Spartinivicinus marinus: one gene and its partner. Each later gene encodes a partner of the first gene's protein in a complex. Links are inferred from orthologs where the notes say so. Each region holds a gene or a part of one and is shown on either strand. Other genes may lie near its edges.

Evidence for each region.
Region 2: the proteins of secY (region 1) and secA are in contact, whole or in part, in a crystal structure (PDB 3DIN), measured with the Thermotoga maritima proteins. The link is inferred for Spartinivicinus marinus from one-to-one orthologs. Residues at the interface, in WP_004081795.1 of Thermotoga maritima: Glu108, Gly109, Glu110, Glu111, Ala236, Glu237, Arg238, Arg239, Ile240, Thr241, Ile242, Gln243, Tyr244, Ala245, Arg246, Arg247, Val248, Thr249, Gly250, Arg251, Arg252, Val253, Tyr254, Gly256, Ala257, Ser258, Thr259, Tyr260, Leu261, Pro262; in WP_004082002.1 of Thermotoga maritima: Glu261, Ala262, Arg263, Lys300, Ala301, Arg302, Thr303, Ile304, Ile305, Leu323, Tyr324, Asp325, Pro326, Val329, Ser330, Tyr333, Ile336, Lys340, Phe345, Val349, Glu363, Phe364, Tyr374, Ser375, Gly376, Gly377, Glu393, Ile395, Thr482, Ser483.

What each region holds. Positions count from the first base shown.
Region 1 is NZ_JAPJZK010000001.1:1,898,897-1,910,902, reverse strand. Bases 8,803-11,706 are described here. They hold secY (preprotein translocase subunit SecY), read left to right. Parts: upstream 8,803-9,528; coding sequence 9,529-10,884; downstream 10,885-11,706. Other genes in these bases: rpsK (30S ribosomal protein S11), read left to right, coding at 11,624-11,706; rpsM (30S ribosomal protein S13), read left to right, coding at 11,211-11,567; rpmJ (50S ribosomal protein L36), read left to right, coding at 10,940-11,056; rplO (50S ribosomal protein L15), read left to right, coding at 9,094-9,528; rpmD (50S ribosomal protein L30), read left to right, coding at 8,903-9,091. Outside these bases: tuf (elongation factor Tu), read left to right, coding at 1-238; rpsJ (30S ribosomal protein S10), read left to right, coding at 406-717; rplC (50S ribosomal protein L3), read left to right, coding at 826-1,458; rplD (50S ribosomal protein L4), read left to right, coding at 1,470-2,072; rplW (50S ribosomal protein L23), read left to right, coding at 2,069-2,365; rplB (50S ribosomal protein L2), read left to right, coding at 2,380-3,204; rpsS (30S ribosomal protein S19), read left to right, coding at 3,230-3,508; rplV (50S ribosomal protein L22), read left to right, coding at 3,515-3,853; rpsC (30S ribosomal protein S3), read left to right, coding at 3,865-4,554; rplP (50S ribosomal protein L16), read left to right, coding at 4,566-4,979; rpmC (50S ribosomal protein L29), read left to right, coding at 4,979-5,170; rpsQ (30S ribosomal protein S17), read left to right, coding at 5,172-5,438; rplN (50S ribosomal protein L14), read left to right, coding at 5,488-5,856; rplX (50S ribosomal protein L24), read left to right, coding at 5,870-6,184; rplE (50S ribosomal protein L5), read left to right, coding at 6,203-6,742; rpsN (30S ribosomal protein S14), read left to right, coding at 6,752-7,057; and 5 more genes. UniProt on the Escherichia coli protein: The central subunit of the protein translocation channel SecYEG. Consists of two halves formed by TMs 1-5 and 6-10.
Region 2 is NZ_JAPJZK010000001.1:4,269,215-4,279,756, forward strand. What follows is about bases 6,703-10,012. They hold secA (preprotein translocase subunit SecA), read left to right. Parts: upstream 6,703-7,100; coding sequence 7,101-9,812; downstream 9,813-10,012. Other genes in these bases: OQE68_RS19175 (M23 family metallopeptidase), read left to right, coding at 6,703-6,931; argJ (bifunctional glutamate N-acetyltransferase/amino-acid acetyltransferase ArgJ), read left to right, coding at 9,901-10,012. Also shown: OQE68_RS19150 (D-alanine--D-alanine ligase), read left to right, coding at 1-762; OQE68_RS19155 (cell division protein FtsQ/DivIB), read left to right, coding at 777-1,589; cell division protein FtsA, read left to right, coding at 1,767-3,005; cell division protein FtsZ, read left to right, coding at 3,074-4,237; lpxC (UDP-3-O-acyl-N-acetylglucosamine deacetylase), read left to right, coding at 4,344-5,258; more of OQE68_RS19175, read left to right, coding at 5,999-6,702; more of argJ, read left to right, coding at 10,013-10,542. UniProt on the Escherichia coli protein: Required for protein export, interacts with the SecYEG preprotein conducting channel.

The DNA of each region.
Region 1 (12,006 bases):
AGGTGGTCGTCATACACCATTCTTCAAAGGTTATCGTCCACAGTTCTACTTCCGTACCACTGACGTTACAGGCGCGGTAGAATTACCAGAAGGTGTTGAAATGGTAATGCCTGGCGATAACATTCAAATGAAAGTGACTTTGATTGCGCCAATTGCTATGGAAGATGGCTTACGCTTCGCTATCCGTGAAGGTGGTCGTACTGTAGGTGCTGGTGTAGTAGCAAAAATTATTGAGTAAGCTAACTTAATAATTGGCTTGTAACAAAAAGAGGCCCCCTCTTCGGAGAAAGGGCCTCTTTTTGTATATTTCTTGACAGGAAAAGGTGGCGTCTATAGAATCTTGCCTCCTTTTGCTATGGCAACATTGATTGCCTAGTTAAGTTCTTTACCCGGAGTTTTGATCAAATGCAAAATCAGCAGATTCGTATCCGTTTAAAAGCGTTTGATCACCGCCTGATCGATGTGTCTACCCAGGAAATTGTAGAAACTGCAAAACGTACTGGGGCTCAGGTGCGTGGTCCAATCCCATTGCCTACCAAAAAAGAGCGGTTTACCGTACTGATTTCACCTCACGTTAATAAAGACGCCCGTGATCAGTATGAGATTCGCACTCACAAGCGCCTGCTGGAGATTGTCGAGCCAACTGATAAAACAGTTGATGCTTTGATGAAGTTAGATCTGGCTGCCGGCGTTGAGGTTCAAATCAGCCTAGCCTGATGTGATTGGGGGCGTAGACCTGAATAAGATCTACGCTTTTTGTTTGTGTAACGCTCTGAAATGGGCGGCCATAGCGGGTTATAGCCCCGTACACGAAAGAGGTAAATTATGAGTATCGGATTAGTCGGAAAAAAGTGCGGCATGACGCGCATTTTTACCGAAGACGGTGCCTCTGTACCTGTTACTGTTATTGAAGTCGATCCTAACCGGATTACCCAGGTTAAAACTGAGTCGACTGACGGTTACAATGCAATCCAAATTACCGCTGGTGCAAAAAAAGCTTCTCGCGTAAGCAAGCCTTTGGCTGGCCACTACGCTAAAGCTGACACTCCAGCTGGTCGTGGGTTGTGGGAGTTCCGTGCAGATAACGCAGAGTACAAAGTAGGTGACCAAATCAATGTCAGCCTATTTGAGGCTGGTCAAAAAGTTGATGTTACTGGACGTTCTAAAGGTAAAGGGTTTGCCGGCACAGTTAAGCGCTGGAATTTCTCTACTCAGGACGCTACTCACGGTAACTCACTGTCTCACCGTGCCCCTGGCTCAATTGGTCAGTGTCAAACCCCAGGCCGTGTTTTCAAAGGTAAGAAAATGGCAGGTCAAATGGGTAATCAGCGGGTGACAGTTCAGTCCCTTGAAGTTGTACGTGTTGATGTCGAACGCAACCTGCTGTTAATCAAAGGTGCAGTTCCTGGTGCTACAGGTTCTGATGTGGTCGTTCGTCCAGCCGTTAAGTGTGGCTAAGGGGGAGAGTTATGGATTTGAATGTAACTGGTGCCGGTACGGTCCAAGTTTCTGATCACACCTTCACCGCAGCCTTTAACGAAACTCTGGTTCACCAGGCAGTTGTCGCTTATTTGGCTGGTGCTCGTCAAGGTACTCGTGCACAGAAAACTCGCTCAGAAGTGAGTGGCGGTGGACGTAAACCATGGCGTCAAAAGGGTACTGGTCGCGCGCGTGCGGGCACTATTCGTAGCCCAATCTGGCGTTCTGGTGGAGTGACTTTTGCGGCTAAGCCACAAGATCACACACAAAAGCTGAACAAGAAAATGTACCGCGCTGCGCTGCGGAGCATCTTGTCTGAGCTGGTTCGTCAAGAGCGTTTAGTTGTTGTAGAAGACTTTTCAGTTGCTGCGCCAAAAACCAAAGAGGTGCTGAGCAAGCTAAAAGAGCTTGATGCTACTAATGCATTGATCATCACTGATGCAGTTGAAGAAAACCTGTATCTGGGTGTGCGGAACATTCCTCATGTTGATGTTTGCGATGTGAATGCTGCAAATCCAGTTAGCCTGGTTGCTCATGAAAAAGTAGTCGCAACTGTCGCTGCCTTAAGAAAGTTTGAGGAGATGTTAGGATGAACCAGGAGCGAATCTTTAAAGTACTGCTTGGTCCACACATTTCCGAGAAAGCAACACTTCAAGCTGATTTAGCTGGTCAGTATGTGTTTAGAGTTGCTACCACGGCTACCAAGCTAGAAGTTAAAAAAGCCGTAGAAAAGCTTTTTGAAGTGAAAGTCAAAGCGGTTCAAACCGTTAAGGTTAAAGGCAAAACCAAGCGTACTGCGCGTGGTATTGGCAAGCGCTCTGACTGGAAGAAAGCGTATGTTTGTCTTGAGCAAGGTCAAGAAATTGATTTTGCTGACGCTGAGTAACGGAGGAGCAAGGTATGGCAATCGTAAAATGTAAACCTACATCTCCGGGGCGTCGCTTTGTAGTTAAAGTCGTCAACCAGGACTTGCACAAAGGTGCTCCTTATGCACCTTTAGTAGAGAAGAAGTCTAAGTCAGGTGGACGTAATAACAGTGGCCGGATTACTACTCGCCATCGTGGCGGCGGTCACAAGCAACACTACCGGATTATTGATTTTCGTCGCAACAAAGATGGTATCAACGGCGTTGTAGAGCGTCTTGAGTACGATCCAAACAGAACGGCTAACATCGCTTTAGTTAAATATGCTGATGGTGAGCGTCGCTACATCATTGCGCCTAAAAACTTAAAGCAAGGCGATCAGGTTGTTTCTGGTGTTGATGCGCCGATTAAAGTAGGTAATACCCTACCACTTCGCAATATCCCTGTTGGTAGTGTAATTCACTGTATTGAAATGAAGCCTGGTAAAGGTGCTCAAATGGCGCGTAGTGCAGGTGCTTCTGCACAATTAGTTGCTCGTGAAGGTGCTTACGTTACCCTAAGACTTCGTTCAGGTGAGATGCGTAAAATTCTTGCTGAATGCCGCGCCACTTTAGGCGAAGTATCAAACAGTGAGCATAACCTACGTTCTTTAGGTAAGGCTGGTGCAAAACGCTGGCGTGGTGTTCGTCCAACAGTTCGTGGTGTTGCCATGAACCCAGTGGATCACCCACACGGTGGTGGTGAAGGTCGTACTTCTGGTGGTCGTCACCCTGTTTCTCCATGGGGTATGCCGACTAAAGGCCGTAAGACTCGTAGCAATAAGCGTACAGACAAGCTAATTGTCCGTCGCCGCGGCAAGTAATTAACCAGGTATAGAGGAAACGACAGTGCCACGTTCACTTAAAAAAGGTCCATTTATAGACCTTCACTTACTGAAGAAGGTTGAGGATGCTGTTGAGAAAAGCGATAAGCGTCCCATTAAAACTTGGTCGCGTCGCTCTATGATTCTTCCGCAAATGGTTGGTTTAACCATTGCGGTTCATAACGGGCGTCAGCATGTACCTGTCTTTGTTACTGAAGACATGGTGGGTCATAAACTCGGCGAATTTGCAGCTACACGTACTTATCGTGGTCACGCTGCAGATAAAAAAGCCAAGCGCAGATAAGGGGAGATGACAATGGAAGTAGCCGCTATTCATAAAGGCGCTAACATCTCTGCTCAAAAAGTGCGTTTGGTTGCCGACCAGATTCGCGGAAAAGCGGTAGATGAAGCACTGAATATTTTGACCTTCAGCAACAAAAAAGCTGCTGTATTAGTCAAAAAAGTGTTGGAGTCAGCTATTGCCAATGCTGAGCACAATGAAGGTGCTGATATCGACGAATTAAAGGTTTCTACTGTATTTATTGACGAAGGTAGAACCTTAAAAAGAATTCGTCCTCGTGCTAAAGGCCGTGCTGATCGCATTCTGAAGCGGTCTTGCCATATTACGGTCAAGGTTGCTGAGAAATAGGAGACGATCAGATGGGTCAGAAAGTACATCCAACCGGTATTCGCCTTGGCATCGTAAAAGACCACACTTCTGTATGGTTTGCAGAAGGGCGGGAATTCGCTGACAAGCTGATTACCGATTTACAAGTTCGTGAGTATATTCAAAAGAAACTGAAAAATGCTTCAGTTAGCCGTGTAGAAATTCAGCGCCCGGCTCAAAACGCCAAAATTACTATTCACACTGCTCGTCCTGGGATTGTGATTGGTAAAAAAGGTGAGGACGTTGAAAAACTACGTCGCGATATTTCTGCAAAAATGGGTGTGCCAGTTCACATCAATATTGAAGAAATTCGTAAGCCAGAGCTAGATGCTATGCTCGTTGCACAAAGCGTGTGTAACCAGCTAGAGCGTCGTGTCATGTTCCGTCGTGCGATGAAGCGTGCGGTACAAAATGCGATGCGCTTAGGTGCTAAGGGTATCAAAATCCAAATCAGCGGACGCTTAGGTGGTGCAGAAATCGCTCGTACTGAATGGTACCGCGAAGGACGTGTGCCTCTACACACTCTGCGTGCTGATATCGATTATGCCCACTATGAAGCCCTAACAACATACGGCATCTTGGGTGTTAAAGTTTGGATCTTCAAAGGCGAGGTGATTGGTGGTATTCGTGAAGACGAAAAGCCAGCCAAAAAGCCAGCCTCTAAGAAGAAAGCGGCTAAGTAAGGAGTACGCAAATGTTACAACCAAAGCGTACGAAGTTTCGTAAGCAAATGAAGGGCCGTAATCGCGGTCTAGCGATTCGCGGCTCTAAAGTCAGTTTCGGTGAATATGCTTTAAAATCGACTGGTCGTGGCCGAATTACTGCTCGCCAAATTGAGGCAGCACGTCGTGCAATGACTCGTCATATCAAGCGTGGCGGTAAAATCTGGATTCGTATTTTCCCAGACAAGCCAATCACCCAAAAGCCCTTGGAAGTACGTCAAGGTAAAGGTAAAGGTAGCGTTGAATACTGGGTTTGTCAGATTCAGCCAGGTCGTGTGCTCTACGAAATGGAAGGTGTTTCTGAAGAATTAGCACGCGAAGCGTTTGCGCTTGCGGCAGCTAAGCTACCTGTAGAAACAACTTTCGTGAAACGGACGGTGATGTAATGAAAGCAACTGAATTACGCGAAAAATCCGTCGAAGAGCTGAACGTGCAGCTATTAGCGCTGCTACATGACCAGTTCAACTATCGGATGCAAAAAGCGACTGGACAACTGGGGCAGACTCACTTGCTCAAACAAGTCCGCCGTGACATTGCCCGTGTTAAAACTGTGCTGAATGAAAAAGCAGGTAAGTAAGATGGCAGACACAGAAAAGAATGTGCGGACACTAAACGGTCGAGTAGTCAGTAACAAAATGGATAAAACCGTTACTGTATTGCTAGAGCGCAAGGTAAAGCACCCTATATACGGTAAGTATGTGAAACGCTCAACTAAGTTGCATGCGCATGATGAACGCAACGAATGCCAAATTGGTGATTGGGTAACCATCAAGGAAACCAGACCACTATCAAAGCACAAAACCTTTGAGTTGGTTTCTATTGATGAACGAGCTACACAAGTTTAACTGTAGTTCTTGGCCTCAAAGTAAACCTAGTTGAGGTGGGAGAAGAAAGATGATTCAGACTGAAACCGTACTTGACGTTGCTGATAACAGCGGTGCGCGTCGAGTGATGTGTATAAAGGTATTAGGCGGCTCACACCGTCGCTACGCTAGTGTTGGCGATATTATCAAAGTAACAGTTAAAGAAGCTATTCCGCGTGGCAAGGTCAAAAAAGGCCAAGTCATGAATGCGGTGGTTGTTCGTACAAGAAAAGGCGTTCGTCGTCAGGATGGATCAGTGATTCGTTTTGATGGTAATGCTGCGGTATTGCTAAACAACCAGAATCAGCCAATCGGCACCCGCATTTTCGGGCCTGTTACTCGTGAGCTGCGCTCAGAGCAGTTTATGAAAATTATTTCTTTGGCACCTGAAGTGCTATAGAGAGGGCTGGAGAATGCACAAAATTAAACGTGGTGACGAAGTCATCGTTATTACCGGCAAAGATAAAGGTAAAACGGGCAAAGTTGTAAAAGTACAACAAGATGGTCGTTTTATTATTTCAGGCATCAACATGGTTAAACGCCATGTGAAGCCTAATCCAATGCTGGGTAAGCCTGGTGGTATTGTAGAAAAAGAAGCACCTATTCAGGCTTCTAATGTTGCAATTTACAATGCTGAAACTAAAAAAGCTGATCGTGTTGGCTTTGAAGGCGCTGGTAAAGAAAAAAAGCGTATCTTCAAGTCTACCGGTAAGCCAGTTGATGCATAGGGCTAGCAGGTAACGACGATGACAAATTTGTTAGAAAAATACCGCAGTGAAATTGCCCCCAAGCTTAAAGAAGAGCTTGGGTACAGCAATATTAATGAAGTGCCAAGCATTACCAAAATCACCTTAAATATGGGTGTTGGTGAAGCAGTTGGTGATAAAAAAGTAATCCAAAATGCATTGGCAGACCTGGAAAAAATCGCTGGTCAAAAGCCAATTGTAACCCGTGCTCGTAAGTCAGTTGCTGGCTTTAAAATTCGTCAAGGCTGGCCAATCGGTGTGAAAGTAACTCTGCGCCGTGATCGGATGTATGAGTTCTTGGATCGCTTGGTATCAATGGCACTACCCCGTGTCCGCGACTTCCGTGGGTTAAACCCAAAATCGTTTGATGGTCGTGGTAATTACAGTATGGGTGTGAAAGAGCAAATTATCTTCCCAGAAATCGATTACGACAAAATCGATGTACTTCGTGGGTTGGATATTACGCTAACTACCACCGCTAAAACTGACGAAGAAGGGCACGCTTTATTAAAAGCGTTCAATTTCCCTTTTAAGAGTTAGGGTAGGGTTATGGCAAAAATCGGAATGAAACAGCGCGAATTAAAGCGCCAGAAGACAGTCCAAAAGTTCGCTGAAAAGCGCGCTAAGCTTAAAGCAATTTTAGCTGATATTAATGCATCAGAAGAAGAAAAGTGGGAAGCCCAAGTGGCTTTTCAAAAGCTTCCTCGTGATGCTAGCCCAAGCCGACTACGCAACCGTTGTCGTGTAACAGGGCGTCCTCATGGCTACTATCGTAAATTTGGCTTAAGCCGGATTAAATTACGTGAAGCAGCGATGCGTGGAGATATTCCTGGCTTAGTGAAAGCGAGCTGGTAGCTAAAATTCTGAGGAGAATTTAGAAATGAGTATGCAGGACCCGTTAGCTGATATGCTAACTCGCATCCGTAATGCCCAAATGGCAGAAAAAACTTCTGTCAGTATGCCTTCCTCTAAGGTAAAAGTGGCTGTTGCCAGTGTACTGAAAGAAGAAGGTTATATTGAAAACTATCAGGTAGAAGGCGATGCCAAGCCTGTACTGAGCATCGAGCTCAAGTACTTCCAAGGCAAGCCTGTTATCGAAGAATTGAAGCGTGTTAGCCGTCCTGGATTACGTGCTTATGCAGGTAAAGAAGAGCTGCCAAAAGTGAATGGTGGTTTAGGGATTGCTATCGTATCTACTAATAAAGGCGTCATGACCGACCGTGCAGCCCGTGCTGCTGGTGTTGGTGGTGAAATTCTCTGCACAGTATTCTAGGAGGGTTTGATATGTCTCGTATTGCAAAAAGCCCTGTTGAACTTCCTAGTGGTGTAGAAGCTAGCCTTGCTGGTGGACAAATCACTATTAAAGGTAGTAAAGGCAGTCTTTCTCTGGGCTTGGCTTCATGTGTAGAAGTTGCTCAAGAAGAGAATGTTTTAACATTTGCTGCTAAAAATGGTGCAAAACACTCTCGTGCTATGGCTGGTACCACTCGTGCTTTAGTTAGCAACATGGTAACTGGTGTAAATAGTGGTTTTGAGAAAAAACTGCAGTTGATTGGTGTTGGTTACCGGGCACAAGCTAAAGGTAAATCTATCAACCTTACCTTAGGCTTCTCTCATCCAGTTGATTACGAATTGCCGGAAGGTATTTCTGCAGAAACACCAAGCCAAACTGAAATCGTTATCAGAGGTATCGATAAGCAGTTAGTTGGCCAGGTAGCAGCAGAAATTCGTGATTTCCGTCCACCTGAGCCTTATAAAGGTAAAGGGATTCGTTACGCGGATGAACATGTTCGCCGTAAAGAAGCTAAGAAAAAGTAAGGTAGGGCACTGATATGTCTAAAAGAGATTCTCGGTTACGCCGTGCCCGCAGCACTCGCTCAAAAATTCGCGAGCTCGGTAAAACCCGTTTGTGTGTACACCGTACACCTCGTCACATTTACGCTCAGGTTATTGCAGCAGATGGCAGCCAAGTGTTAGCTAGCGCCTCAACGCTGGATAAACAATTGCGCGATGATAAAACTGGCAACGTTGAAGCGGCTAAGAAAGTAGGTGCGCTGATTGCTGAGCGTGCCAAAGCAGCTGGCGTTACAGATGTAGCGTTCGATCGCTCTGGCTTTCAATTCCATGGTCGTGTGAAAGCATTAGCTGATGCTGCACGCGAAGGTGGCTTAGAGTTCTAAAGGTACTGAACTATGGCAAATAATGATCGTAAGAGCGACGAAGGTTACATTGAAAAGTTAGTTCAAGTTAACCGTGTTGCAAAAGTTGTTAAAGGTGGTCGTATTTTTGGTTTTACTGCACTAACAGTTGTTGGTGATGGTAAAGGCAAAGTAGGTTTTGGTCGTGGTAAAGCGCGTGAAGTGCCAATTGCTATTCAAAAAGCAATGGAAGCTGCTCGTCGTAACATGATTCAAGTCGACTTGAATGGAACAACTCTCCAGTATCCAGTTAAAGCACGTCATGGTGCTTCCAAAGTGTTCATGCAGCCAGCCTCTGAAGGTACTGGTGTAATTGCCGGTGGTGCAATGCGTGCAGTTTTGGAAGTAACTGGCGTACAAAACGTATTGGCTAAGTGCTATGGCTCTACTAATCCTGTGAACGTAGTTCAAGCAACTTTTAAAGGCTTGAAAGAAATGCGTTCGCCTGAAGATGTAGCGACTAAGCGTGGCAAGTCGGTAGAAGATATTCTGGGATAAGACAATGGCAGCAGCGAAACGAATTAAAGTAACGCTTGTCCGTAGCAGTAGCGGCCGTCTTGCCAGCCATAAAGCCTGTGTATCAGGCTTAGGCTTAAAGCGCATCGGCCATACTGTTGAAGTGGAAGATACCCCTTCAGTACGCGGCATGATTAATAAAGTATCCTATCTGGTTAAAGTGGAAGGAGAATAACCATGCGTTTGAATTCTCTTGGTTCTGCTCCGGGTAGCCGTCCAGCAGGTAAACGTGTTGGACGCGGGATTGGTAGCGGCTTGGGTAAAACCGGTGGTCGCGGTCACAAAGGTCAGAAGTCTCGCTCAGGTGGATCTGTTAAGCCAGGATTTGAAGGCGGTCAGCAGCCATTACAGCGTCGTCTACCTAAGTATGGCTTTACCTCTCGTCTGGCTCGGATTACTGCAGAGATTCGCTTAAATGAATTAGCTAAGGTCAATAGTGAAATTATTGATTTACAAGCACTTCGTGAGGCGAATATTATCAATGCCAGCATTCAACGTGCTAAAGTCATTCTTTCAGGCGAGCTATCTAAGGCTATTACCTTAAAAGGTATTACTGCCACTAAAGGCGCTCGTGCTGCAATTGAAGCTGCTGGTGGTAAAGTCGAGGACTAAATGGCTAAGAAAGGATCATTACCCGTAGGTAATCAAAGTGGGCTGACCGAGCTTTGGTCTCGGCTTCGCTTTGTGTTTTTGGCGATTATCGTTTATCGCATCGGTGCACATATTCCAGTTCCTGGAATAAATCCTGACGCGCTGGCGAATTTATTCGACCAAAATCAGGGAACCATCCTTGGCCTTTTTAATATGTTTTCGGGTGGTGCTCTAGAGCGGATGTCCGTATTGGCTCTAGGCATCATGCCGTATATTTCAGCTTCCATCATAATGCAGTTGATGACTGTTGTTAGTCCTCAGCTTGAGCAGTTGAAAAAAGAAGGCGAAGCCGGCCGACGTAAAATAAGTCAGTATACGCGCTATGGCACTGTATTATTGGCTTTAGTACAAGGCTTTGGTATTACCGTTAGCTTAGCTAATCAAGGTATCGCCTATGATACTGGTCCCAGCTTTTATTTTGTTGCTGTTACTACCTTCGTTACTGGTGCTGTTTTTCTAATGTGGTTAGGAGAGCAGGTAACAGAACGAGGAATTGGTAATGGTATTTCTATCTTAATATTTGCGGGGATAGTAGCTGGATTACCGAGTGCAATAGGGCAGTTGTTTGAGTCTTCTAGTGAGCGAGACGCAAGAGCTGTATTAAAGATTTTAGCAGTCGCAATTATTGCTATTTCTGTTATTGCATTTGTGGTGTTTATTGAGCGTGGTCAACGTAGAATTACGGTGAATTACGCAAAACGCCAGCAAGGTAGAAAAGTATTTGCTGCACAATCAAGTCATTTACCCTTGAAAGTAAACATGGCAGGGGTAATACCTGCTATCTTTGCTAGCAGTATATTGCTTTTCCCAGCATCAATTGCTCAATGGTTTGGTACTCCAGGCCAGCAAGGTGAAGAAAGCTGGGCGTTTAGTTGGCTAAATGATTTTGCGCAAGCAATTGGCCCTGGCCAGCCGCTGAATTTAATTTTATTTGCAGCGGGGATCATCTTCTTCTGTTTCTTCTATACGGCTCTTGTTTTCAATCCAAAAGAAGTGGCAGATAATTTGAAAAAATCAGGTGCTTATATTCCAGGTATTCGTCCTGGAGAACATTCAGCCAAGTATATTGATGGCGTGCTCACACGTTTGACTATGGTTGGTGCGATTTATATGGCGGCGGTTTGTTTACTGCCTCAATTTTTAAATGTTGCGTGGAATATCCCCTTCTATTTAGGTGGTACTTCACTCTTGATCGTAGTTGTGGTGGTGATGGATTTCATGTCACAAGTACAGTCACATTTAATGTCACACCAATACGAGTCATTGATGAAAAAATCTAATCTTAAGGGCTATGGTAGTGGAGGCTTAATTCGCTAACTAGCGAATTAATTATTCACAAACATTTACCCTGAGGGTTGATTTGGAGACAGTTATGAAAGTAAGAGCTTCTGTAAAGAAAATCTGTCGTAACTGTAAAGTCATTCGCCGAAATGGCTCTGTGCGAGTGATTTGCAGTGCCGAACCACGCCATAAACAGCGTCAAGGCTAAGGATACAGTTTTACTGATAATTACCGCCTGGCTAGCCAGTCTAGTCAGGCGGTTGATTTATTGATCAGTAATCAGTATGCTATTGCGCCTTCCGCTAATGGTGTAATTTAAGGTTGAGCATATTAAGTGCTCGTTCGAGGATGGAGTTAATTGAATGGCCCGTATAGCTGGCGTCAATATTCCAGATAACAAACATGCTGTTATCTCCCTCACCTATATTTTTGGTGTAGGAAAACCAACCGCTCAGAAAATCTGTGCAGCAACTGGTATTAATCCAGAGGCAAAAGTTAAAGATTTATCTGAAGAGCAGGTTGATCAGCTGCGTAGTGAAGTTGCCAAATATACAACAGAAGGTGACTTACGCCGTGCGGTTAGCATGAATATTAAGCGTTTGATGGATTTGGGTTGCTACCGTGGTTTACGCCACCGTCGTAGTTTACCTGTACGTGGACAGCGTTCTAAAACTAACGCTCGTACCCGTAAAGGTCCACGCAAGCCAATTCGTAAATAATCGCTGCAAACAGAATTTTTAATCTGTAGCAGTCGCAATTACAGGAAAGTTCTAATATGGCAAAGCCAGGTACTCGTTCACGTAAAAAAGTGAAAAAGACCGTGGTGGATGGCATTGCTCACATCCATGCGTCTTTTAACAATACAATCGTGACAATTACCGATCGTCAGGGCAATGCATTAGCTTGGGCAACTGCGGGTGGCTCCGGCTTCCGTGGTTCTCGTAAAAGCACACCTTTTGCTGCTCAGGTTGCAGCAGAAAGAGCTGGTAATGCAGCCTCTGAATACGGTCTGAAGAATTTAGATGTGTGTGTCAAAGGCCCAGGACCAGGACGTGAGTCTGCCGTTCGTGCATTAAATGCATGTGGCTATAAGATTACTAACATCGTAGACGTGACACCGATTCCACACAACGGTTGTCGTCCACCTAAGAAACGTCG
Region 2 (10,542 bases), 2.4 Mb from region 1 along the record:
TTGCAGGATGCAAAGCCTATAGATATTGCTTTTATTGCTTTACATGGCCGGGGTGGTGAGGATGGCACTTTACAAGCACTGCTGGAATTTATGGAAATTCCCTATACAGGTAGTGGTGTAATGGCTTCAGCATTTGCGATGGATAAATATCGGTCGAAATTACTTTGGCAGGGATTAGGCTTACCAACACCTGTGTTTCAACTGTTTCAAAAAAGCCAGCAAACAACTGAGTTATCACCTAAGGTTGCTTTTCCTTGTGTCCTAAAGCCTGCTAAAGAAGGCTCCAGTATTGGAATTACTAAAGTGAATACTGCTGAAGACTTTCCAGCTGCTTTAGCCACTGCGCTGCAGTTTGATGATGATGTTTTAGCGGAGCCCTGGATAACCGGTGCTGAATTTACGGTTGCCATTTTAAATGAGCGGGCACTGCCACCTATTGAGTTAAAAACTGATCGAACATTTTATGACTATGAAGCCAAATATATTGCCAACGATACGCAATATATTTGTCCCTGTAATTTATCATCTAGAAAGCAACATGAACTGAAAAAACTGGCATTAGAGGCTTTTGAAAGTTTAGGGTGTAAAGGGTGGGGGCGTGTAGATGTTATGCAAGATCAGGCAGGTGATTTTTGGGTTTTAGAAGTAAACACTGTACCAGGTATGACTGATCATAGTTTGGTGCCAATGGCTGCTAAAGAGGATGGCTATAGTTTTTCGAAATTAGTGTTAGAAATCCTGGCTACAGCGCAAGCGCAATAGATTCATAGGCAATAATGATGTACCCTGTGCGGTTACGCGACAATAACGGTATAAATCGTAAACAAGCAAAACGTCGAGGAGCAAGTAAAAAAAAGCAAACGCAAAAAAAGTCAATAAAATGGAGCAGGTTGCTTGGGAGCTTTCTAAAATTATCTTTAGTGGCGTGTTTTATTGGTTTAGGTGTCTGGTGTTGGCCAAAACTGACTGATTATTTTAACCAGCCAGTAAAACGGGTACAGGTTGAAGGTCAGTTTGCTGCATTACAAAAGGCAAGTGTACAACAACTAGTAGAGCCCTACCTAAGTAGTCGTTTTTTTAATATTGACTTAATTGGTTTGCAAACAGATTTAGAGAAAATACCTTGGATTGAGACTGTGGCTTTACGACGAGTGTGGCCAGATCAAATTCAGGTAAAAATAGTTGAACATATAGCAGTTGCACGCTGGAATGATGATGAGCTGTTAAGTAACAAAGGAAACCGGTTTAAGCCTGAAAAGTTGACAGGGTTAAAAAGCTTACCAAAGTTAACAGGGCCTGTCGGAACAGAACAGCAGGTTATGGCTCAATATCATAAAATAGCGCAACTTATTCGGCCATTAGGGATGTCAATTAAACAGCTAAATGTCAGCTCAAGAGGGGCCCTGGTATTTGTAACGGATCATTTTCGTGTGTTGGTTGGCAGGGATGATGTGGTTAAGAAAATACAGCGATTTGTTAAAGTTTACAAAGCGCAGCTAGTAGGAAAAAAGGAGCTGATTAAATCAGTTGATGTACGTTATAGCAGCGGCGTAGCAGTGATGTGGAAAACTAGTGAGTTAAAAAGCTAATGCTATTACAGGCAACCAGTGATTTGAAAAGCAGTAATCTGGAATGCTGCTGCAAGGAAAAGAGTTGCAAGGGTATAAACAAGTATGGGGTGTAAATTTTATATACCAATCGCGTATAGATAAGACGGCGCAAAGGTATTACTTCACTTGAAGTGTAATGGGTAGGAAGGTTTTCGAATGGCAACGTCTCAAGACGGAAAAATGATAGTCGGTCTAGACATTGGTACATCTAAAGTGGTCGCTATAGTAGGTGAAGTGGCTGATGATGGTACGTTGAAAGTGGTCGGCATTGGTGCTCATCCATCTCGTGGGCTGAAAAAAGGCGTTGTTGTAAATATCGAGTCTACTGTTCAGTCCATTCAGCGAGCGATAGAAGAAGCTGAATTAATGGCTGGCTGTCAGATTCACTCGGTATATGCAGGTATCGCTGGTAGTCACATTAGTAGTTTGAATTCCCATGGTATTGTGGCCATTCGAGATCGAGAAGTATCCCCAGCTGATGTCGATCGGGTTATTGATGCGGCTCAGGCGGTTGCTATTCCTGCGGATCAGAAAATTCTACATATCTTGCCTCAAGAATATGTAGTGGATACCCAGGAAGGTGTTAAAGAACCTCTGGGAATGTCAGGCGTTCGGCTGGAAGCAAAAGTTCATCTGGTTACCTGCGCAGTGAATGCAGCACAAAATATTGAAAAATGTGTCAAGCGCTGCAATTTAGAGGTAGAAGATATTATTTTGGAACAGCTGGCTTCTAGTTACTCAGTGCTAACTGAAGATGAAAAAGAGCTAGGGGTTTGTCTGGTAGATATTGGTGGAGGAACCACAGATATTGCCGTATTTACTAGTGGCTCGATTCGGCATACTGAAGTAATCCCTATTGCTGGTGACCAAGTAACGAATGACATCGCGATGGCGCTTCGCACGCCTACTCAGCATGCGGAAGAAATTAAAATTAAATACGCTTGTGCACTTACTCAGTTAGCAAGGGCAGAAGAGTTAATAAAAGTACCTAGTGTGGGTGACCGCCCACCACGGGATTTATCAAGACAAGCACTGGCAGAAGTGGTTGAGCCCCGTTACGAAGAATTATTTACCCTAGTGCAAGGGGCGCTTAGACGTAGTGGTTTTGAAGAGCTGATTCCTGCTGGCATCGTTTTGACTGGCGGTACTGCCAAAATGGAGGGTGTTGTGGAGTTGGCTGAAGAAATTTTTCATATGCCCGTTAGGTTAGGCATGCCTACGGATATTAAAGGACTTTCTGATGTGGTAAAAAATCCTATCTTCTCGACAGGTGTCGGGTTGTTACATTATGGGTTACAGCATCAAAAAGAAGGTAGTGTTGCCATGCCTGTAAGATCTGCCGCTAAAGTAAATATCTTTAGCCGGATGAAACATTGGTTTCAAGGAAACTTTTAACAGGAGTAACGATAAATAATACAAATTAAATTGAATAGTAGTAGATAGTTGAGAGAAAGGAGAGGGTTATGTTTGAGTTGGTTGATAATGTGCCGCAAAACGCGGTCATTAAAGTTGTCGGTGTGGGCGGCGGAGGTGGCAATGCTGTCAACCACATGTTAAATAAGCACGTCGATGGTGTTGATTTTATCTGTGCGAATACAGATGCACAAGCGTTAAAAAACTTGGCGGCAAAAACGGTTCTGCAATTAGGAACTGGTGTGACTAAAGGATTGGGTGCAGGCGCTAATCCTGACGTTGGCCGTGAAGCGGCACTTGAAGATCGCGAGCGCATTGAAGAAGTGCTAAATGGCGCTGATATGGTATTTATCACAGCCGGTATGGGTGGTGGTACAGGTACAGGTGCAGCTCCAGTTGTTGCGCAAGTTGCTAAAGAAATGGGTATTTTAACCGTGGCAGTCGTCACTAGGCCATTCCCTTTTGAAGGACGTAAGCGGATGATTGTGGCTGATGAAGGGATCAAAGAATTAGCAGAAAATGTTGATTCTTTAATCACAATCCCTAATGAAAAATTGCTACCTGTGTTAGGAAAAGATGCCAGTTTATTATCAGCATTTAGTGCGGCAAATGATGTATTACTTGGTGCAGTGCAAGGTATTGCTGATCTAATTATTCGTCCGGGAATGATTAACGTTGATTTTGCAGATGTACGCACAGTAATGTCTGAAATGGGCATGGCAATGATGGGAACAGGTTCTGCGACAGGTTCTAATCGAGCAGTAGAAGCAGCTGAAGTGGCAATTCGCAGCCCACTTTTAGAGGATGTAAATTTACACGGCGCTCGTGGAATACTGGTTAATATTACAGCAGGATTAGATCTTTCTTTGGGCGAGTTCTCAGAAGTGGGTAATACTGTAGAGCAGTTTGCTTCAGAAAATGCTACCGTAGTGGTTGGCACCGTAATTGACCCTGATATGTCTGATGAGTTACGAGTCACCGTGGTAGCAACAGGGTTAGGGGCGAATGATGCAGCAGATGCACCTGTTAAAGTAGTCGATAATACCAAAAGCGATGGTACTTTAGACTACAATAAATTAGATCGCCCTACAGTCATGAGAAAACAAGCTGCCGCCGGAACAGGCAACCAAGTTGTCCAGCCGGAACGGACTCGTAGTACAGACAATATGGATTACTTGGATATACCTGCATTTTTAAGAAGGCAAGCTGACTAGGGTATTAAAAAAGTTCACTTACCATTTGTGTAATGTGCAGCTTTTGATACAATCGCCGGTCAATTGTTTGCCTTCTGGCAGGATTTGATCAAGACGGCGTACATATATGATTAGACAAAGAACTTTAAAAAACATTATCCGTGCTACGGGAGTAGGTCTACATTCGGGAGAAAAAGTCTACTTGACATTGAAGCCAGCTCCTGTAGATACGGGAATCGTTTTTTGTCGGACAGACTTAGATCCGGTTGTAGAAATACCCGCAAAAGCAAGCTTTGTTGGTGACACTACTTTATGTACATCATTAATGAATAATGATGGCATTAGAGTAGACACTGTTGAGCATTTGCTTTCAGCAATGGCAGGCCTCGGCATTGACAATGCCTATGTAGAAGTAAGCTCCCATGAAGTACCTATCATGGATGGCAGTGCAGGGCCTTTTGTTTTCTTAATTCAATCTGCAGGGATTGAAGAGCAAAACACAGCAAAGAAGTTTATTCGAATTAAAAAAGAGGTTACCTATAAAGAGGGTGACAAGGTAGCAACCTTCTTACCTTTTGATGGCTTTAAAGTGACCTTTACGATTGATTTTGACCACCCTGTCTTTAAAGGCAATATCCAAACAGCTTCTGTTGATTTTTCCAGCACCTCCTTCGTGAAAGAAGTCAGTCGCGCAAGAACTTTTGGTTTTATGCGAGATATTGAATATCTCCGGTCTAAAAACTTAGCGCTTGGTGGTAGTGTTGACAATGCCATAGTTGTTGATGACTATCGGATACTGAATGAAGATGGTTTGCGTTATGATGACGAGTTTGTCAGACATAAAATGCTTGATGCCATTGGTGATTTGTACTTACTAGGTAATAGCTTAATTGGTGAGTACCGTGCGGTTAAATCTGGGCATGCTTTAAATAATAAAGTATTACGTGCCTTAATTGCACAAGAAGATGCGTGGGAAGTAGTTACATTTGAAGATCCTGCTGAAGCTCCTATCTCATACATGCGGCCAGTAGCTGCAGTATAAATCTTATTAGGTAAATAATGGGCTTGTTGCTTTCACACATTAAAAATGTGTACTTGAAGGCTATAGAGCAGGAAATCGCCCGTTGATATGCAGTAGACAACACAGGTAGATATGTACTGTACTGATATAAATTTATATATTGGAAGTACTAATCTATTTGTATGTTGTTGACTAAGATAGGCAAGATTATTGTATTATAAAAGCTATGTAAGGGTAAATACTTATTGTATTATAAGCATGTGAATATTTTGCTACATAGGATTACAAAATAGGGTTACGAAAGTCTGAGTTAAATAAATCATGCTTTTGGCATAGTATTAAGTATATAAGTGGTATTTAGAGCAGCTTAATTCTTGCCCAAGACTTAATAATGCTAAAAAGATAAAATAGCTGATGGTTAAAACTAGAATAACCATGAGTGAGTAAAGCGGCAAATATTTGCCAGTTCGTGTGCAAGACTACGCTCTATTGAAGGCTGATAAAGCCTAAAACTGTTAGTCTTGTCATACGGCTAACATACATATAGATGTAACTTTGGGGGTTAAAGACTGCAAGTAATAGACAGTTGATGCTGCTTTAAATAAATAGCTATGATTGCTTGTAGCGAATTCAACTTATTGATGTACTTGTCTTGTAGTCAGGCGGTAAGAGCTTGAGTAGTTCTGTCTCTTAAGTGAATTATTGTCTAAGGTGGCTTTTGCTAGAGGTACGCAATCCCCGTGAAATAAAAGTGCAAGTGAATGAATATTATTATTGTCCGACGAAAGCTAGATAGATCGCGAACATTTCATATTGGCCCCTTTGGCCTTACATTTCTTGTGCTTGCTCTACTCATCGCTCTTATTAGTCTCTCTATCTGGGGTACCTATACCTACCTGACCCCTCTTTCAGCCAAATCCCTTAGTAATCAAACTACCCAACATTGGCAAGGAGAAATAACCAGCCAACGACGTGAACTTAGTGCGCTTAAGGATCAAGCTACTGCAGAGCTGGATGCATTAGCATTACGAGTATCTGAGTTACAAAGTCGACTCGTCAGGTTAGATGCATTGGGTGAGCGTCTTACTCAAATTGCTGACCTTGATAATGGTGAATTTGATTTTAGTGAGCCTCCTGGATTAGGTGGCCCTGAGTCCAATGATATCGATGAAACATTTAAGCCCCCTCAATTTATTGATCTGATAGATCAGCTGATCAAACAAATCGACAACCGAGAAGCACAATTAGAGCTATTAGGTGATTTAATTACTTCGCGAAAAATAAAGAGCGATGTGTTAATAGCAGGTAGCCCGATTAGGAAAGGCTGGCTATCTTCTCGATTTGGTCGGCGAACAGATCCCATCAATGGGCGTTATGCCTGGCACAAAGGTATTGATTTTGCTGGTAAATATGGGTCCGGCATTTTTTCTGTAGGGTCTGGAGTAATCACTTGGGCTGGCTCGCGGGGTGGCTATGGTAATATGGTTGAAGTGAACCATGGCAATGGTTTTGTTACCCGTTATGCTCATAACAGTAAAGTCTTAGTTAAAGTAGGTGACTTAGTTAAAAAAGGGCAAAGAATTGCTTTAATGGGCAGCAGTGGGCGAGCAACAGGTCCACATGTTCATTTTGAAGTGTATAAAGACGGAAAAGCTGTTAACCCCGCCAGATACATTTCCCGTGCAAATGGATAAACCAATAAGCACTTTGAGTAGTTTCTCTTAAAAGCTGTGGTAATGCTTTCTTGTCTAAAGTAAATAGCGTTACAATCCAGCTACTTTTTCTAAGTTTATTTTATAAAATCAGCCGAGCATTTGAGATGCTGCCTGGTATTAATCTTGTGGATACAATAAGTAAACGATTATGTTAGCGCCTTTAGTTCGAAAAGTCTTTGGTAGTAAAAATGACCGCCAGTTACGCCGGATGCGTAAAGTAGTGAAAGCAGTGAATGCTCTAGAGGAGTCATTGAGTAAACTGTCAGATGAGCAATTAAAGGCTAAAACTGATGAGTTTCGTGGTCGAGTCAAAAAAGGTGAGAGTTTAGACAGCTTATTACCCGAAGCTTTTGCTGTCGTGCGTGAAGCTGGTAAGCGCGTGATGGGAATGCGCCATTTCGATGTTCAATTAATCGGTGGTATGACACTTCACGAAGGTCGTATAGCTGAAATGCGCACGGGTGAGGGTAAAACATTAGTAGCAACCTTGCCAGCCTATCTTAATGGCTTGTCTGGCAAGGGTGTCCATGTTGTAACGGTTAACGATTACTTAGCTAGTCGTGATGCAAACTGGATGCGTCCATTATATGAATTTCTTGGTTTAACGGTTGGTGTGGTGACATCAGGCCAAGATCCAGAATCAAAAAAAGCAGCTTATCAGTCGGATATTACTTACGGAACGAATAACGAATTTGGCTTTGACTATTTGCGGGATAATATGGCATTTAGCCTGGAAGATAAATCCCAGCGCCCACTTAACTATGCCATCGTGGATGAAGTAGACTCAATTCTGATTGATGAAGCCAGAACCCCTTTGATTATTTCTGGTGCTGCTGAAGACAGCTCTGAGCTTTATACTGTTATAAATAAACTTATTCCTAAACTACAAAAGCAGGAAGAGGCTGTTGAAGGTCACTTTACTTTAGATGAGAAAACTCGACAGGTTGAGCTAAATGAGGATGGTCATCAGTTTATAGAAGAGCTGCTGGCTGAAAAGGGAATGTTGGGTGAAGGTGAAAGCCTCTATGCACCGAACAATCTAAATCTGCTCCACCATGTTTATGCTGCCTTAAAAGCCCACCAAATCTTTCATAAAAATATTGACTACATTATTCAAAATGGTCAGGTGCTGTTAGTTGACGAGCATACTGGCCGGACCATGCCTGGTAGGAGGCTTTCTGAAGGCCTACACCAAGCTTTAGAGGCAAAAGAAGGTCTGCAAATTCAAAGCGAAAGCCAGACCCTGGCATCAACCACTTTCCAAAACTACTTCCGCTTGTATGAAAAATTGTCAGGCATGACAGGGACTGCAGATACCGAGGCAGTTGAGCTAAGACAAATTTATGGTTTAGACGTTATTGTCATTCCTACCCATAAGCCAATGGTAAGAAAAGACTATAATGACCTAGTTTATCTCAGTATCGAAGAAAAATATGACGCGGTAATTGAAGACATTAAAGAAAATGTGGCCAAGCATCGCCCTATCTTGGTAGGTACGGCTTCTATTGAATCTTCTGAGCGCGTTTCTAGTGCATTAAAGAAAGCGGGAATTGAACACCAAGTATTAAATGCAAAATTCCATGAAAAAGAAGCAGAAATTATTGCTCAAGCAGGTAAGCCAGGAGCTGTAACCATTGCTACCAATATGGCAGGCCGTGGTACAGATATTATGTTGGGAGGTAACTGGGAAGCTGAAGTTGCTAAGCTAGAGAACCCAACAGAAGAGCAAATTAATAGTATTAAAGCAGATTGGCAAGAACGGCATCAACAGGTATTAGATGCTGGAGGCCTACATATTATTGGTACTGAGCGTCATGAATCACGCCGCATTGATAACCAGCTAAGGGGGCGTTCAGGTCGCCAGGGTGACCCAGGTTCTAGTCGTTTCTATTTGTCTCTTGAAGATAGCTTAATGCGTATTTTTGCCTCCGATGGTATCCGCAATTTGATGCAGCGGCTTGGCATGGAAAAAGGTGAGGCCATTGAGCATCGGATGGTGACCAATGCTATTGAAAAAGCGCAGCGTAAAGTAGAAGGCCGCAACTACGATATTCGTAAAGCCTTATTAGAATATGATGATGTTGCTAATGAGCAGCGTAAGTACATCTATAGTTTCCGTAATAAGGTAATGAGTGAGGATGACCTATCTGAAATGGTGACAGAGTTCCGAGAAGACGTCTTGGAGCAAGCGATTAACCAGTTTATTCCTCCTCAAAGTCTGCAGGAAATGTGGGATGTAAATGGTTTAGAGGAGCATTTATCCTCAGAGTTTGCTATTAACTTGTCTATTCAACAGTGGCTGGATGAAGATGACAAGCTCTATGAAGAGCCCCTAAGAGAAAAAATTAAACAGCACTTGTTGGATGATTATCAGTCTAAGGAAGAATTAGCTGGTGCTGCTGTTCTTCGTATGTTCGAAAAACAAATGCTGCTAAGAGTGTTAGATGATAAGTGGAAAGAGCATCTGGCAACTATGGACTACCTGCGCCAGGGTATTCACTTACGTGGTTATGCTCAGAAAAACCCTAAACAAGAGTATAAGCGCGAGTCGTTTGAGCTATTTCAACAGCTGCTGGAAGACATCAAACATGAAACCATTAAAATTCTTTCTCATGTGCAAGTCAAGCAAGATGATAATACAGAAGAAGTAGAGCGTCAGCGTAGAGCAGCTTTAGCTCAGCAAATGGAATTTCAGCATGCTGAGGCAGCAAGTATGGCTGGTGAGCCAACTTCGGAAGAAGGTGATGAGCACGCTGCTAATACACCATTTATTCGTCAGGAACGAAAAGTAGGGCGTAATGAGCCTTGCCCTTGCGGTTCAGGAAAAAAATATAAGCAGTGTCATGGTAAGATTGTATAAAATATACCTAACACAATAAGATAGCTGTTTAATAGAAGTAATTAAAAAAGGCGACGCTAGTCGCCTTTTTTATGAGGTAATAAGAAATATGGCGGTCGGCTTAGAGTCTATAAAGCAACTGTTGCCTGTTCCAGGCGTTAATTTATCAGCGGTTTCTGCTGGTATCAAAAAAAATCAACGAACAGATTTAGCATTATTGCAGTTTAAGACTGGCAGTACTGTAGCAGGCGTTTTTACCCAAAACCGTTTTTGTGCTGCCCCTGTTCAAGTGGCTAAGCAACATTTGTCGCAGCAGCCTTTAGCATTATTAATAAATGCGGGTAATGCTAATGCAGGGACAGGTCAGCAGGGTTTGGAAGATGCTTACTATAGTTGTGGTATGACCGCGGAACAGTTAGGTCTGACTCAGCAACAAGTGTTACCTTTTTCAACAGGAGTTATTGGAGAGCTATTTCCTATCCAAAAAATAGTCGATTCACTACCTCAACTGGTAAGCAAATTAAGTGATCAGACCTGGAATCAGGTGGCAGAAGCTATTATGACTACTGATACCCAGGCAAAAGGTGTTTCTAAGCAATTTAGCTGGAAGGGTAATACCTATACTATTACTGGTATTGCAAAAGGGGCTGGGATGATAAAGCCCAATATGGCAACAATGCTGGCTTTTATAGCAACAGATCTAGCAATTGATCAGGCTTTACTTCAAAAACTCACTGGAGATGTAGCGAAT